3 regions of the Aliidongia sp. genome follow, and region 2 is predicted to be linked to each of the others. Evidence: riboswitches for the same ligand, from Rfam matches in the RefSeq annotation. Region 2 holds a riboswitch; each other region holds the start of a gene.
What was found. Region 2 has a riboswitch for cobalamin ahead of VGV37_RS27640 (ribonucleoside-diphosphate reductase subunit alpha). Riboswitches for the same ligand answer to the same signal wherever they lie in the genome.
Positions count from the first base shown of each region.

Region 1: linked by a shared signal. The riboswitch ahead of VGV37_RS28140 (ABC transporter ATP-binding protein) and the one ahead of VGV37_RS27640 (ribonucleoside-diphosphate reductase subunit alpha) in region 2 are both predicted to bind cobalamin.
Region 3: linked by a shared signal. The riboswitch ahead of VGV37_RS28155 (TonB-dependent receptor) and the one ahead of VGV37_RS27640 (ribonucleoside-diphosphate reductase subunit alpha) in region 2 are both predicted to bind cobalamin.

Region 1 covers NZ_DASZBY010000146.1:21,860-25,751, forward strand. Annotated here, with positions in the region: gene VGV37_RS28125 (hypothetical protein) at 1-213, opposite strand, end outside; gene VGV37_RS28130 (arginase family protein) at 257-1,303, opposite strand; gene VGV37_RS28135 (LysR substrate-binding domain-containing protein) at 1,415-2,305, shown strand; cobalamin riboswitch at 2,325-2,537, shown strand; gene VGV37_RS28140 (ABC transporter ATP-binding protein) at 2,639-3,442, shown strand; gene VGV37_RS28145 (ABC transporter substrate-binding protein) at 3,447-3,892, shown strand, end outside.
Region 2 covers NZ_DASZBY010000143.1:28,861-32,752, reverse strand. Annotated here, with positions in the region: gene VGV37_RS27655 (SCP2 sterol-binding domain-containing protein) at 1-60, shown strand, start outside; gene VGV37_RS27650 (nuclear transport factor 2 family protein) at 73-471, opposite strand; gene VGV37_RS27645 (helix-turn-helix transcriptional regulator) at 706-1,488, shown strand; cobalamin riboswitch at 1,575-1,784, shown strand; gene VGV37_RS27640 (ribonucleoside-diphosphate reductase subunit alpha) at 2,031-3,839, shown strand; gene VGV37_RS27635 (ribonucleotide-diphosphate reductase subunit beta) at 3,836-3,892, shown strand, end outside.
Region 3 covers NZ_DASZBY010000146.1:26,893-30,784, reverse strand. Annotated here, with positions in the region: gene VGV37_RS28160 (dATP pyrophosphohydrolase) at 1-908, opposite strand, end outside; cobalamin riboswitch at 1,060-1,272, shown strand; gene VGV37_RS28155 (TonB-dependent receptor) at 1,385-3,508, shown strand; gene VGV37_RS28150 (iron ABC transporter permease) at 3,531-3,892, opposite strand, start outside.

The sequences.
Region 1 (3,892 bases), on a different contig from region 2:
GTAGGTCACCTGGCCATGATAGGTCCGCAGCTTGCCATCCTTGTCGTGGATTTCGTACGTCACGTCCCAGCTGCCCAGCAGGCGGTCGAACAGCGGGCTCCCGGATGCCGCGGTCGGGGCAGCCACCGACGCCGCGGGGGCCGGCGTGCGCCCGTCGGCGGGCGCTCCGGCGCAGCAAAGCAGCGAGATCGTCGAGAACGCCAGCCAGCGCATGAGGGTCACTCCGAATGGGTTGGCACTTGCGCCCGCGCGACGCTCAGGCCGGAGGCGATTCCGGCTCCATGACGCGACCGGCGTGCCGAAGCGAGGAAAGCAGCATGCGCGACAAAGCCGGCGCATGGCGCCAGTCCGGATCCCGCGCAGGATCGTAGATCGTGACGTCGATGCCGAGCGCCCCGGGATCGCCCAGGATCGGCACCAGCATTTCTTCGAGCGCATCGAGCGCCAGGCCGGGTTCGCCCGGGCTGTCGACGGCCGGCAGCACGCTTTCGGCCAGGACGTCGAGATCGAGATGGATCCAGAAGCGATCGATCCCGCGACCGGCCAGATGCTGCAGGGCAGCCCCGGCGCTCGGTACGACGCCGATGCGGGCGATGTCCTGGACGGTCCATTGGGCGATGCCGGCCGCCGGGAAGTCGGGATAGGGATGTCCCGTCCCGTCGACGTTGCGTTCGCCCAACTGCACGGCATCGAGCGGCTCTACCAACGGGCCCGCCACCCCGTCCCATCGGGTCAGAGTCGCCTCGCCCTTGCCGGTGGCGAGCGCCAGATCCATGCCCGCGGCCGCGCCCAGCCGCTGGGTGGTGTCGTAGTTGGATGGGTTGGCATAGTCGCTGTGGCCATCGATATGGACGAGACCCAGCCGACCCGCGCGGCGGGCACCCAGGAGGCATCCCAGCAGGATGCTGCAATCGCCGCCCAGCACGACGGGGAATCGGCCGGCGCCCAGCGCGTTCGCCACCGATGCCGCCAGTCGCTCCGAATAGGTGCGGATGGTGAGACCGTTGCGCAGACGCGTGCCCGCCTGTGCCTCGGCGCGATAGGCCGGTCGATCGAGCACGATCGTTTCGGCCGGCCTCAGCGACCCCTGAAATCCGGCCTGGCGGAACGCTGCCGGCGCTTGCCAGCAGCCCGGTTCCGGCCCCGGGCCGGTCGGGCTCAGGCCTAGATTGCTGGGCGCCTCGATCAGGCTGATCCCGGGCGGGGCAATGGCCGCGGCGGCGTCGGACAGGGCCATCAGGCCGAAGCTCGCGACGGAGCCGGCCAGGACGGTACGGCGTGACGGTGGTTTCAAGAAGGACATGGCGGCGCCTGGACACGGGATCGGAGGCGCTGAGCCTCGTGCAGCGGTCGTCCTGGGACAAACGAGTTCCCCATCTGCTATGCACAAGGCTGCCTTATGGGGAGCCGTCGCGTGAGACTGCCGCCACTTGCCGCCATCCGCGTGTTCGAAGCTGCCTCGCGCCATCTGAACTTCACCCGGGCTGCCGAGGAACTCGGCATGACCCAGGCCGCGGTCAGCTGGCAGATCCGGCAGCTCGAGGCGCGGCTCGGCGTCAGCCTGTTCACCCGCCGGCCGGGGCGGCTGGCGCTGAGCGAGGCGGGTGCCGCCCTGGCACCGTCGGTCCAGCAGGGGTTCGACATCCTGGCCAGGGGCTTTGGCGCGCTGGATGCGGGCGGGCGGGCGCTCAAGATCAGCGCCGCGCCGACTTTCGCCAGCCGTTTCCTCGCGCGCCGGCTCGGCGATTTCCAGGCCAGGCATCCCGGCTACGACGTGGACATGGCGTCTTCGACCCGCTTCGCCGACCTGGACCAGGGCGAGGCGGACCTGGCGATCCGCAGCGGATCGGGCGACTGGCCGACCCTGGTCGCCCAGCCGTTGATGCCGGTCCTACGCTCGCCCCTGCTCAGTGCGGCGCTCGCGTCGGCCCACGCGCCGCTGGCGCAGCCCCGCGATCTGCTGGGCCTGCCCGGCCTGTGGCAGGACGCGGCGGATTGGCGGCGCTGGTTTGCGCTCGCCGGTACGCCGGCCGAGCCGCCGTCCGGCGGGCTGCGCCTGGAAAGCCAGGAGATGGCGGCCCAGACCGTCGTCGCCGGCGAGGCCGTCGCTCTGCTGTCGCCCCGGTTCTTCGCCGATGAACTGGCGAGCGGCGCCCTCGTCCAGCCGTTTCCGGTGACCTTGGAGGGACCGGACTGGTTCTATCTGGTCCATGCCCCTGCCCGGACTGGGGAACCTAAAATCCGCGCCTTCATCGCCTGGCTGACGGACCAGGTGACCACGCCCGGCGGCAGCCATTCCGCTTGACGCCACCGGGCGCCGCTGCGCCATATTCCGCCGTCACGGTTCCCCGGTTCGCAAGATCCGGGGCTAAGAGGGAAGCCGGTGCGCCGATCCGATCGGCAAGGCCGGTGCTGCCCCCGCAACTGTAAGCGGTGAGCGGCTGTCGACAGCGTCACTGGTGCCGCAAGGCACCGGGAAGGCCAGGCAGTCGCCGCGACCCGCGAGCCAGGAGACCTGCCGTGATCGATGTAACGTCCGCGGGCGGGGTGTCCTGGTCGGTCGCTTGCCGGTGCGGCGTCCGCCGCGTCTCCCGCCATGCGTCCCCTCGGCCCGAGCCCGCTCTCTCGGAGCCGCCGCTTGACCGAACCGATCCAATCGCCGGCCCACCCTGCCGCCACCGCGGCCGACCTCGTGCTGCACGATATTGTCTGGACGGTGCCGGGCCGACGCATTCTCGACGGCGTTTCGCTGCGGGTGGCACCGGGCGCGTTCGTCGGCCTGGTCGGACCCAACGGCGGCGGTAAATCCTCGCTGCTGCGCTGTGCCTACCGGGTCCATCGGCCCCAATCCGGCTCGGTCCTGCTGGACGGCATCGACCTTTGGAAGATCGCCCCGCGGACGGCGGCCCGCCGGATCGCCGCGGTGCTGCAGGAGACGCCGAGTGGCTTCGGGCTGACCGTGCGCCAGATGGCGGCGCTCGGCCGCACGCCGCATCTGGCCGGCATGGCCGACGAGAGTGCCCAGGACCAGCGGATCGTGGCGGATGCCCTGGCGCTCGTCGACCTGGCCGATGCCGCCGACCGGTCGTTCGACCTCCTGTCCGGCGGGGAAAAGCAGCGCGTCCTCTTCGCCCGCGCGCTCGTCCAGCAGCCGCGCCTGCTGATCCTCGACGAGCCGACCAACCATCTCGACATCCGCCACCAGCGCGACCTGCTGCGGCTCGTGCGCGGGCTGGGCGTCAGCGTGCTGGCCTCGCTCCACGACCTGAACCAGGCCGCCGCCTATTGCGATCGGATCCATGTGCTGGATGCCGGGCGCATCGTCGCCGCCGGCACGCCGGCCGAGATCTTCACGCCCGCGTCGATCGCCCGGACCTTCGGCCTCGAGGCCACGGTCGACACAAGGCCCGACGGCCGCGTCTCGCTCCGCTACGAGGCCTGAACCGATGCGCCTGTTTTCGATCCTTCTCCTCTCCGGTCTCTGGGTGGTCCAGGCTTCGGCCAGCGGCTTCCCGGTCACGATCGACAATTGCGGCGTGCCCGAGACGTTCGACCGGGCGCCGGTGCGTGCGGTCAGCAACGACGTGAACATCACCGACACCCTGCTGGCACTGGATCTGCAGGACCATATGGCCGGGTTCAGCGGCGTCAGCGGCTGGAACAAGATCGCGCCGGACCTGCAGGGCAGGCTCGGGGGCGTGCCGGAACTCAGCCAGAAATACCCATCGCTCGAGGTCCTGCTCGGCGCTCGGACGGACTTCTATTTTGCCGGCTGGAGCTACGGCATGCGGGTCGGCGGCGACGTGACGCCGGACACGCTGGCGGACCACGGCATCAAGAGCTATGCGATCCGCGAATCCTGCGTTCATCTGGGGCCGCGACCGGCGGCCAG
Region 2 (3,892 bases):
CTCAAGATCAGCGGCTCGATGGGCGTGGCGCTCAAGATCAATTCCATGATGGAAGACTGACCGGAGCCGGCGTCAATGGATGGAGCCGCGCGGATGGGGCTGCTCCTGCCGGGTCATGATCGGCGTCGCCTGGTGATGGACCAGCCGCCATAACCCATTCTCCAGCACGAACAGGTTGCTCGCGGCCAGACTGCCGCCGTCCAGCTCCTCCTCGCAGGTCACCACCGCCAGCCCGTCGTAGATCGTCGCGTCCTCTTCGTAGCACAGGATCTGCGGCGGTTTCGGCCCGGTCAGGATGGCGCGCCAGCTCTGCAGCACCAGGGCGCGGCCATGGACCACGGGCCAGCCGGGGTGGATGCAGCTGACCGGCACGTCGCGCGCCCACAGCCGATCCATGGCCGACAGGTCGCGCGCGCCGATCGCGCGATAGAATTCCAGGTTCTGGCTGAGCGCCGTGTCGGAGTTGGTCATCGGTACTCTCCCGGGAAGCCTCCGGACTCTTCTAGCAGATCGTGCGAGGGTTGGAGAGGTCTCGGTCCCTGCGGGCCTCTTTGATCCGTCGGGCCGTCGCGCCGATCCGGAATGAGACCGGCCGTTTCGCTCAAAACCGCCGCGGGCCTTGTGCAGTGCGCTCCCGCAATTGGCGAAGCGGATCCCGGTATCGATCGCTCTTGCAGTCGCCCCGATACTGGCCGAGCCTGAGACATGCCCCACAGCACCGACCCCAACGACTATCAGCGCGCGCCGGTCAAGGTCGTCGCCATGGCCAAGGATTTTCCGCCGGGTCATTCGATCGGCGAGCATGCGCACGAGCGGGCACAGCTGGTCTATGCGGTCTCGGGCGTGATGCGGGTGACCACGCGCGACGGCACCTGGGTCGTGCCGACCCACCGGGCGGTCTGGGTGCCCTCTGGCGAGCCGCACGAGATCCGCATGTCCGGCCCGGTCGCCATGCGCACGCTCTATATCGCCAAAGACGCGTCGGCGAGCTTGCCGACCCGCTGCGGCGTGATCGAGGTGGCGCCGCTGCTGCGCGAGTTGATCCTGGCGGCGACCGATTACGCGCCCGATAGCCTGGACCCGACGGGACGCGCGGCGCTGATCGCGGCCCTGGTGCTGGTCGAGCTGCGTTCCGTGCCGGTCGTGCCGCTGCACGCGCCGCTGCCGCGCGACCCGCGGCTGCTCGCGATCTGCCGGGCGCTGATCGACGACCCGGCGCGCGACGAGGTGCTGGAAGTATGGGCGGGCTCGGTCGGCGCGTCGGCCCGCACGCTCGCCCGTCTGTTCCGCGCCGAGACCGGCATGAGTTTCGGCACCTGGCGCCAGCAGGTTCGCCTGATCGAGGCGCTGGCGCGCCTGGCCGAGGGCCAGTCGGTAACCCTGGTCGCCCAGGACCTGGGCTACGACAGCCCCAGCGCCTTCACCGCTATGTTCCGCCGCACGCTCGGGTCGACGCCCAGTCGCTATTTCGGCCCGACCAGGGTTTGACCCGGACGGGTATCGCTGCCGTCAAGGCGCGTCGGCAGGGTGCTGATCCGACGAAACATTCCTTGACGCGAGTCATCGGTTTGGCGCTAAATCTAGACAGTCACGGTGCTTCGGATCGCAAGATCTGGGGTTGAGGGAAGCCGGTGCGTCGCTGGGCGACAAGGCCGGCGCTGCCCCCGCAACTGTAAGCGGTGAGCGGTTGTCGATACGCGTCACTGGCGCCAGCGGGTGCCGGGAAGGCCAGACAGTCGCAGCGACCCGCGAGCCAGGAAACCTGCCGTGGCTGAAGAATACGTCCGCGGGCGGGGTGTCCCGGCGGTCGCATGCTCCCCGTCCCGGCATCCGTCGGGCCGCTCAGGGCAAGGCGTCCGATTCGAACCCCGTTCGTTTCAAGCATGGGGAACCCGATGTCAGCGCTTGCTTTCGATTTCGACCGCGACGGAAATCTCGTTGAACTTGCCGGATCGCAGCAGCCTGAACCGAAGCGCCCGCAACCGGCCGAGCCGGCACCGGTCCCGGCCGAGCCGGTGCGCCACGCGCCGATGGGCGGCCCCTTGTTCCAGCAGCCGAAGCCCGCCGACCTCACGCTCGACCGGGCCCGCGACGACCTGCTGACCGCGTTCGGCAAGGCGACCCTGCGTGATCGCTACCTGCTGCCGGGCGAGAGCTACCAGGACATGTTCGCCCGCGTCGCCTGTGCCTTCGCCGACAACGTGCGCCACGCCCAGCGGCTGTACGACGCGATCTCGCGCCTGTGGTTCATGCCGGCGACGCCGATCCTGTCGAACGGCGGCACGACGCGCGGCCTGCCGATTTCCTGCTTCCTCAATTCCGTTCCCGATTCGCTCGACGGCATCGTCAATACCTGGAACGAGAACGTCGCATTGGCCTCGAACGGCGGTGGCATCGGCACCTATTGGGGCCAGGTCCGCTCCATCGGCGAAGCGGTCAAGGGCGCGGGCGAGACGTCGGGCATCATCCCGTTCATCCATGTCATGGACGGGCTGACGCTCGCCATCAGCCAGGGCTCGCTGCGCCGCGGCTCGGCCGCGGTCTATCTCGACATCCATCACCCGGAGATCGAGGAATTCCTGGAGATCCGCAAGGCGTCCGGCGATTTCAACCGCAAGGGCCTCAACCTGCACCACGGGATCAACGTCACCGACGAGTTCATGGATGCGGTGCGCGACGGCAAGTCGTTCGCCCTGCGCAGCCCGAAGTCGGGCGAGACCATGCGCGAGGTCGATGCCCGTCAGCTGTGGCAGCGCGTGCTCGAGACCCGGCTGCAGACCGGCGAGCCGTACCTGCTGTTCATCGATTCGGTCAATCGCGCCCTGCCGAAGCACCAGCGCGAACTGGGCCTCAAGGTCACGACCTCGAACCTGTGCAGCGAGATCACGCTCGCGACCGGCATGGATCATCGCGATGAGGAACGCACGGCCGTTTGCTGCCTGGCCTCGATGAACGTCGAGACCTGGGACGAGTGGGCCGAGGAGCCGGGCCTGATCGAGGACGTGATGCGCTTCCTCGACAATGTGCTGACCCATTTCATCACCGTCGCCCCCGATAGCATGGCGCACGCCCGCTATTCGGCGATGCGCGAACGGTCGGTCGGCCTTGGCGTCATGGGCTTCCATTCCCTGCTGCAGCAGCGCGGCATTCCGTTCGAAAGTGCGCTCGCCAAGTCGTGGAACCTGCGCATCTTCAAGAAGATCCGGCGCGAGGCCGATGCGGCCTCGGTCGAGCTGGCGGCTGAACGCGGCGCCTGTCCGGATGCCGCCGAGCGCGGCATGCAGGCGCGGTTCAGCCATAAGCTGGCAATCGCGCCGACCGCGTCGATCAGCATCATCTGCGGCGGCACCAGCGCCTGCATCGAGCCGATCCCGGCCAACGTCTACAACCACAAGACGCTCAGCGGCGCCTTCGTCGTGCGCAACCCGTACCTGACCAAGCTCTTGGCCGACAAGGGCGCCGACACGCCGGAGACCTGGCAGTCGATCGTCGAGCAGGAAGGCTCGGTCCAGCATCTGGAATTCCTCAGCGACGATGAGAAATCGATCTTCCGCACCGCGTTCGAGATCGACCCGCGCTGGATCATCGAGTTCGCCGCCGACCGCGCGCCATTCATCTGCCAGAGCCAGTCGGTCAACCTCTACCTGCCGGCCGACATCGATAAATGGGACCTGCACATGCTGCATTGGTCGGCCTGGAAGCGTGGCGTGAAGAGCCTGTATTATTGCCGCTCCAAGTCGTTGAGCCGCGCCGGTTTCGCCGGTGCCCAGGACAAGGCCGAGCGCATCGAGGCGCCGGTCGAACGACGCGACTACGAGGAGTGCCTGGCATGTCAATGAGCAGCCTGATCCAGCTCGACCCGCGCACGCTCATCGGCACCGGCAAGGTCGGC
Region 3 (3,892 bases), on a different contig from region 2:
CGCGCCGTCTTCAGGCCCGACACCTTCAGACGCCACAGCAGCTTCGCCCAGCCGAACGGCAGCAGCTTGCCGCCCAGATCGCGGATCGCCTCGTTGAGATTGGGCAGGCAGACAAGGAACCCGACCGGTTCTCCGTTCTGCTCGACGATCCGCACGAGCCGCGGGTCGAGCAGCGGCTTCAGGGATTTCGCCAGGTGATCGGTCTCGATCTCGGTCAGCGGCACGAAACCCCAATTGTTGAGCCACGCGTCGTTGAACACCTCGGTGATGATCCGGATTTCATCATTGTAGTGCTTGAAGTCGATACGCCGGACCGTGAGCCCCTTCGGCAGCGGCCGATCGACGAGGCGGCGCGCACCGGCGGGCAGGTCGACCGTGATGTCGTAGAGGTAGGCGTAGAGGTCCTTTTCCTTGACGAGCCCCTGCTCCTCGAGCCGCGTGCCGACATAGGGCCTGTCGTGGCCCATCAGCAGCATCGGCGGCGTGTCGAATCCCTCGACCAGCAGCCCGATCTCCTCGTTGATGTTGAGGTTGATCGGCCCCTGCATCCGCTGCATGCCGCGGGCGCGCAGCCAATCCTCGGCCGTCGTGAGCAGCGCCCGGAAAATCGCCGGATCGTCTTCGGCGGCAATGAGCCCGAACTGACCTGGTGCATCGGGCCGCACGGCCAACGCCTGGTGGTCGACCTGCGCGCTGATGCGCCCCACGTCGCGCCCGTCCTTCCGCGCGATCCAGAACTGCACGTCGGCATGGCCGAAGAACGGGTTCTTGGGCGTCAGCGCGTCCAGCCGCTCCAGATGCAGGGGTGCGATATAGTGAGGATCGTCGCGATGGAATTGCTGGGGCAGTCGAATGAAACGGTCGAGCAGGGCACGGCCTTGCACTGGGACGATGTCGATTATTGTCACGGAGACTGCCCTGAGATGGGAATGGCGAAGGATGGCGGCAGCCGCGATTGAACGTCTATCGGGCTGCCAACGATCGGAAACCGAACAACTTCCTAGCCCAAAACATGGGCGGCGGCAAAGGCGGCATCGCTTGACCGTGGCCCGCGGCGTTCCCTACAAGGGACATGACGGTTCCTTCACGGGATCAAAAGGGAACGCGGGTACGGGGTCGAACCCAGAGCCGCGGCTGCCCCCGCAACTGTAAGCGGCGAGCCATGCATCGATTCCGGCGCGAGAGTGCCGGATAAGCCACTGGGCAACCGGGAAGGCGATGCGCTGGCAGCGACCCGCGAGCCAGGAGACCTGCCGTCATCGTGGTCACGCACGGACACATTGGGCGGGGTGCCTCAGTGGGGAATGGTGCCCGCCCGTAAACCCCGGCGGTCGTCGGACTTTGGTTCGTGGTGACGTCCACGTTGCCACGAGGCCGACAGAACATGTCCCGTCTTCCTGCTTTAGCGGCATTGCCGCTGCTCGCCTTTTCCCCCTTCGCCCGCGCCGACGACACGCCACCCGTCTCGAACCCGACGCCGGAGACCATCGAGGTCACCGGCCTGCGCCGGGACGGGCTCAATCTCGACAAAGCTTCGACGGCCGGCAGCCGCCTGGGCCTGACGCCGCTCGAAACGCCGGCCAGCGTCGACGTCATCTCCGGCGACGAAGTGCGCGAGCGCGGCGACACCCGCGTCATGGACGCGGTCAGCCGCGCCCCCGGCTTCACCTCCGTCGCGACACCGGGCGACGGCAACAGCGCGCTCAGCGCCCGCGGCTTCACCGGCGTCGATTCCGTGAAGCAGCTCTACGACGGCACGCAGCTCAGCATCGGCGCCGGCACCTCGACCTTTCCGTTCGACACCTGGAACGTCGATCGGATCGAGGTGCTGAGCGGCCCCGCCTCCGTGCTCTACGGGTCGGGCGCCATCGGCGGTGCGGTCAACATCGTGCCGCGCAAGCCCGACGGGTCGGCCCTGCAGAACAATGTGCAATTCACCTTCGGCTCCGACAACACGTTCCGCGAGCAGGCCGACAGCACCGGCCCGCTCGGCTCGACCGCCGCCTATCGCCTGGACGTCAGCCACAACAGCTCGGACGGCTATGTCGACCGCGGCCAGTCGAAAAGCACGGCGATCTCGGCCATCGTCCAATGGGACCCGCGGCCGGACCTGCATTTCACGTTTTCCGAGGATTACGGCCAGCAGAACCCGATGGGCTATTTCGGCACGCCGCTGATCGACGGGCAGCTCGACACCCGGCTCGACGGCCGGAACTTCAACGTCGGCGATGCGACGATCAACTGGACCGACAATTGGGCGCGCATCAAGACCGAATGGAACGCGACCACCGGGCTGACCCTGCATAACGAGGCCTATTGGCTGTACAGCAACCGCCATTGGCGCGAGGCGGAGGGCTATACGTTCCAGCCCGACACCGACCTGGTTCAGCGCGACACCTTCATCGAGATCTACCATAACGAGTCGCAGATCGGCGACCGGGCCGACGCGACCTACGACAGCACGATCCTCGGGCGCAACAACCGGGCGGTCGTCGGGTTCGAATTCAGCAGCGTGCGCTTCGAGCATTCCAACGATTCGCCCTATGGCGGCCGCGAGCAGCTCGACCCGTTCGATTTCAGCCCCGGCAGCTTCATCGACCTGGCCGGCACGACGCCCAAGTTCCGGACCCACACCCAGCAATATTCCGGCTTCGCCGAGGATCGGCTGGAGATCCTGGACAACCTGTCCCTGGTCGGCGGGGTGCGGACCGACGCCTACGACCTGCGGCGCGACAGTCTGGTGGCGGGCGGCCGGACCAAGAAGGATTTCCTGTCGACCAGCTATCACGTCGGCGCGGTCTACAACCCGATCCCGCACCTGGCGCTCTACGCCCAATATGCCACCGCGACCGATCCGGTCGGGTCGATCATCACCCTGTCGCCCCATTCACAGCAATTCGACCTGTCGACCGGACGCGAGGTCGAGGTCGGCGCCAAGCAGACCTTCTGGGACGAGCGCGGCGAATGGACCCTCGCGGCCTATCGCATCGTCAAGAACAAGCTGCTGATCACCGACCCCACCGACCCGGACATTACCGAGCAGGTCGGCCAGCAATCCTCGCGCGGCATCGAGGCCTCGTTCGCGCTGGCGCTGGGCGGCGGCTGGCGGGTCGAGGCGAACGGCACGATCCTGGGCGCCCGGTTCGACGATTTCACCGAATCGGACGGCGCGACCACGGTCTCGCGAAAGGGCAAGATACCGCCCAGCGTGCCGGAACAAGCGGCCAACGCCTATGTCACCTGGAACTTCCTGCCCGATTGGCAGGCCCGCGCCGGCGTCCGCTACGTCGGCAAGAGCTACGCCGACAATGCGAACACGCTGACCCTGCCGGCCTACGAAGTGGTCGACACCGGCCTGACCTGGGCGCCGACGCCGCGCTTCGGGGTCGATCTGCGCCTGTTCAACGCGCTCGACCAGACCTATGTCGCCGCCCCGTACAACGGCGGCACCCAATGGATCCTGGGTCGCCCCCGCGCGGTCGAAGTCACGTTGCGCTCGTCGTTCTGAGGTAACGGACGCGGCTGATCCGTCAGCCGCGTCCGCGCCGCATCTGCCACAGGAAGAAGCTGCCGCCCAGCGCCGCGGTCAGGATGCCGACCGGCAGGTCCTCCGGCGCCAGCACCGTGCGCGCGCCGGCATCGACCGCAACCAGGAAGATGGCACCTCCGAGGGTCGCGGCCGGCAGCAGCGCTCGATGATCGGGCCCGACCAGGCGTCGGAAGATATGCGGGATCATCAACCCGACGAAGCCGATCGAGCCGGAAAGCGCCACCATGATCGCCGTGACCAGCGCCGAGACGATGAACAGGCCGAGCCGCAGCCGCTCCACGTCGACGCCGAGTGTGATCGCGGTCTCGTCGCCGGCCAGCAGGGCGTTCATCGCGCGGGCGC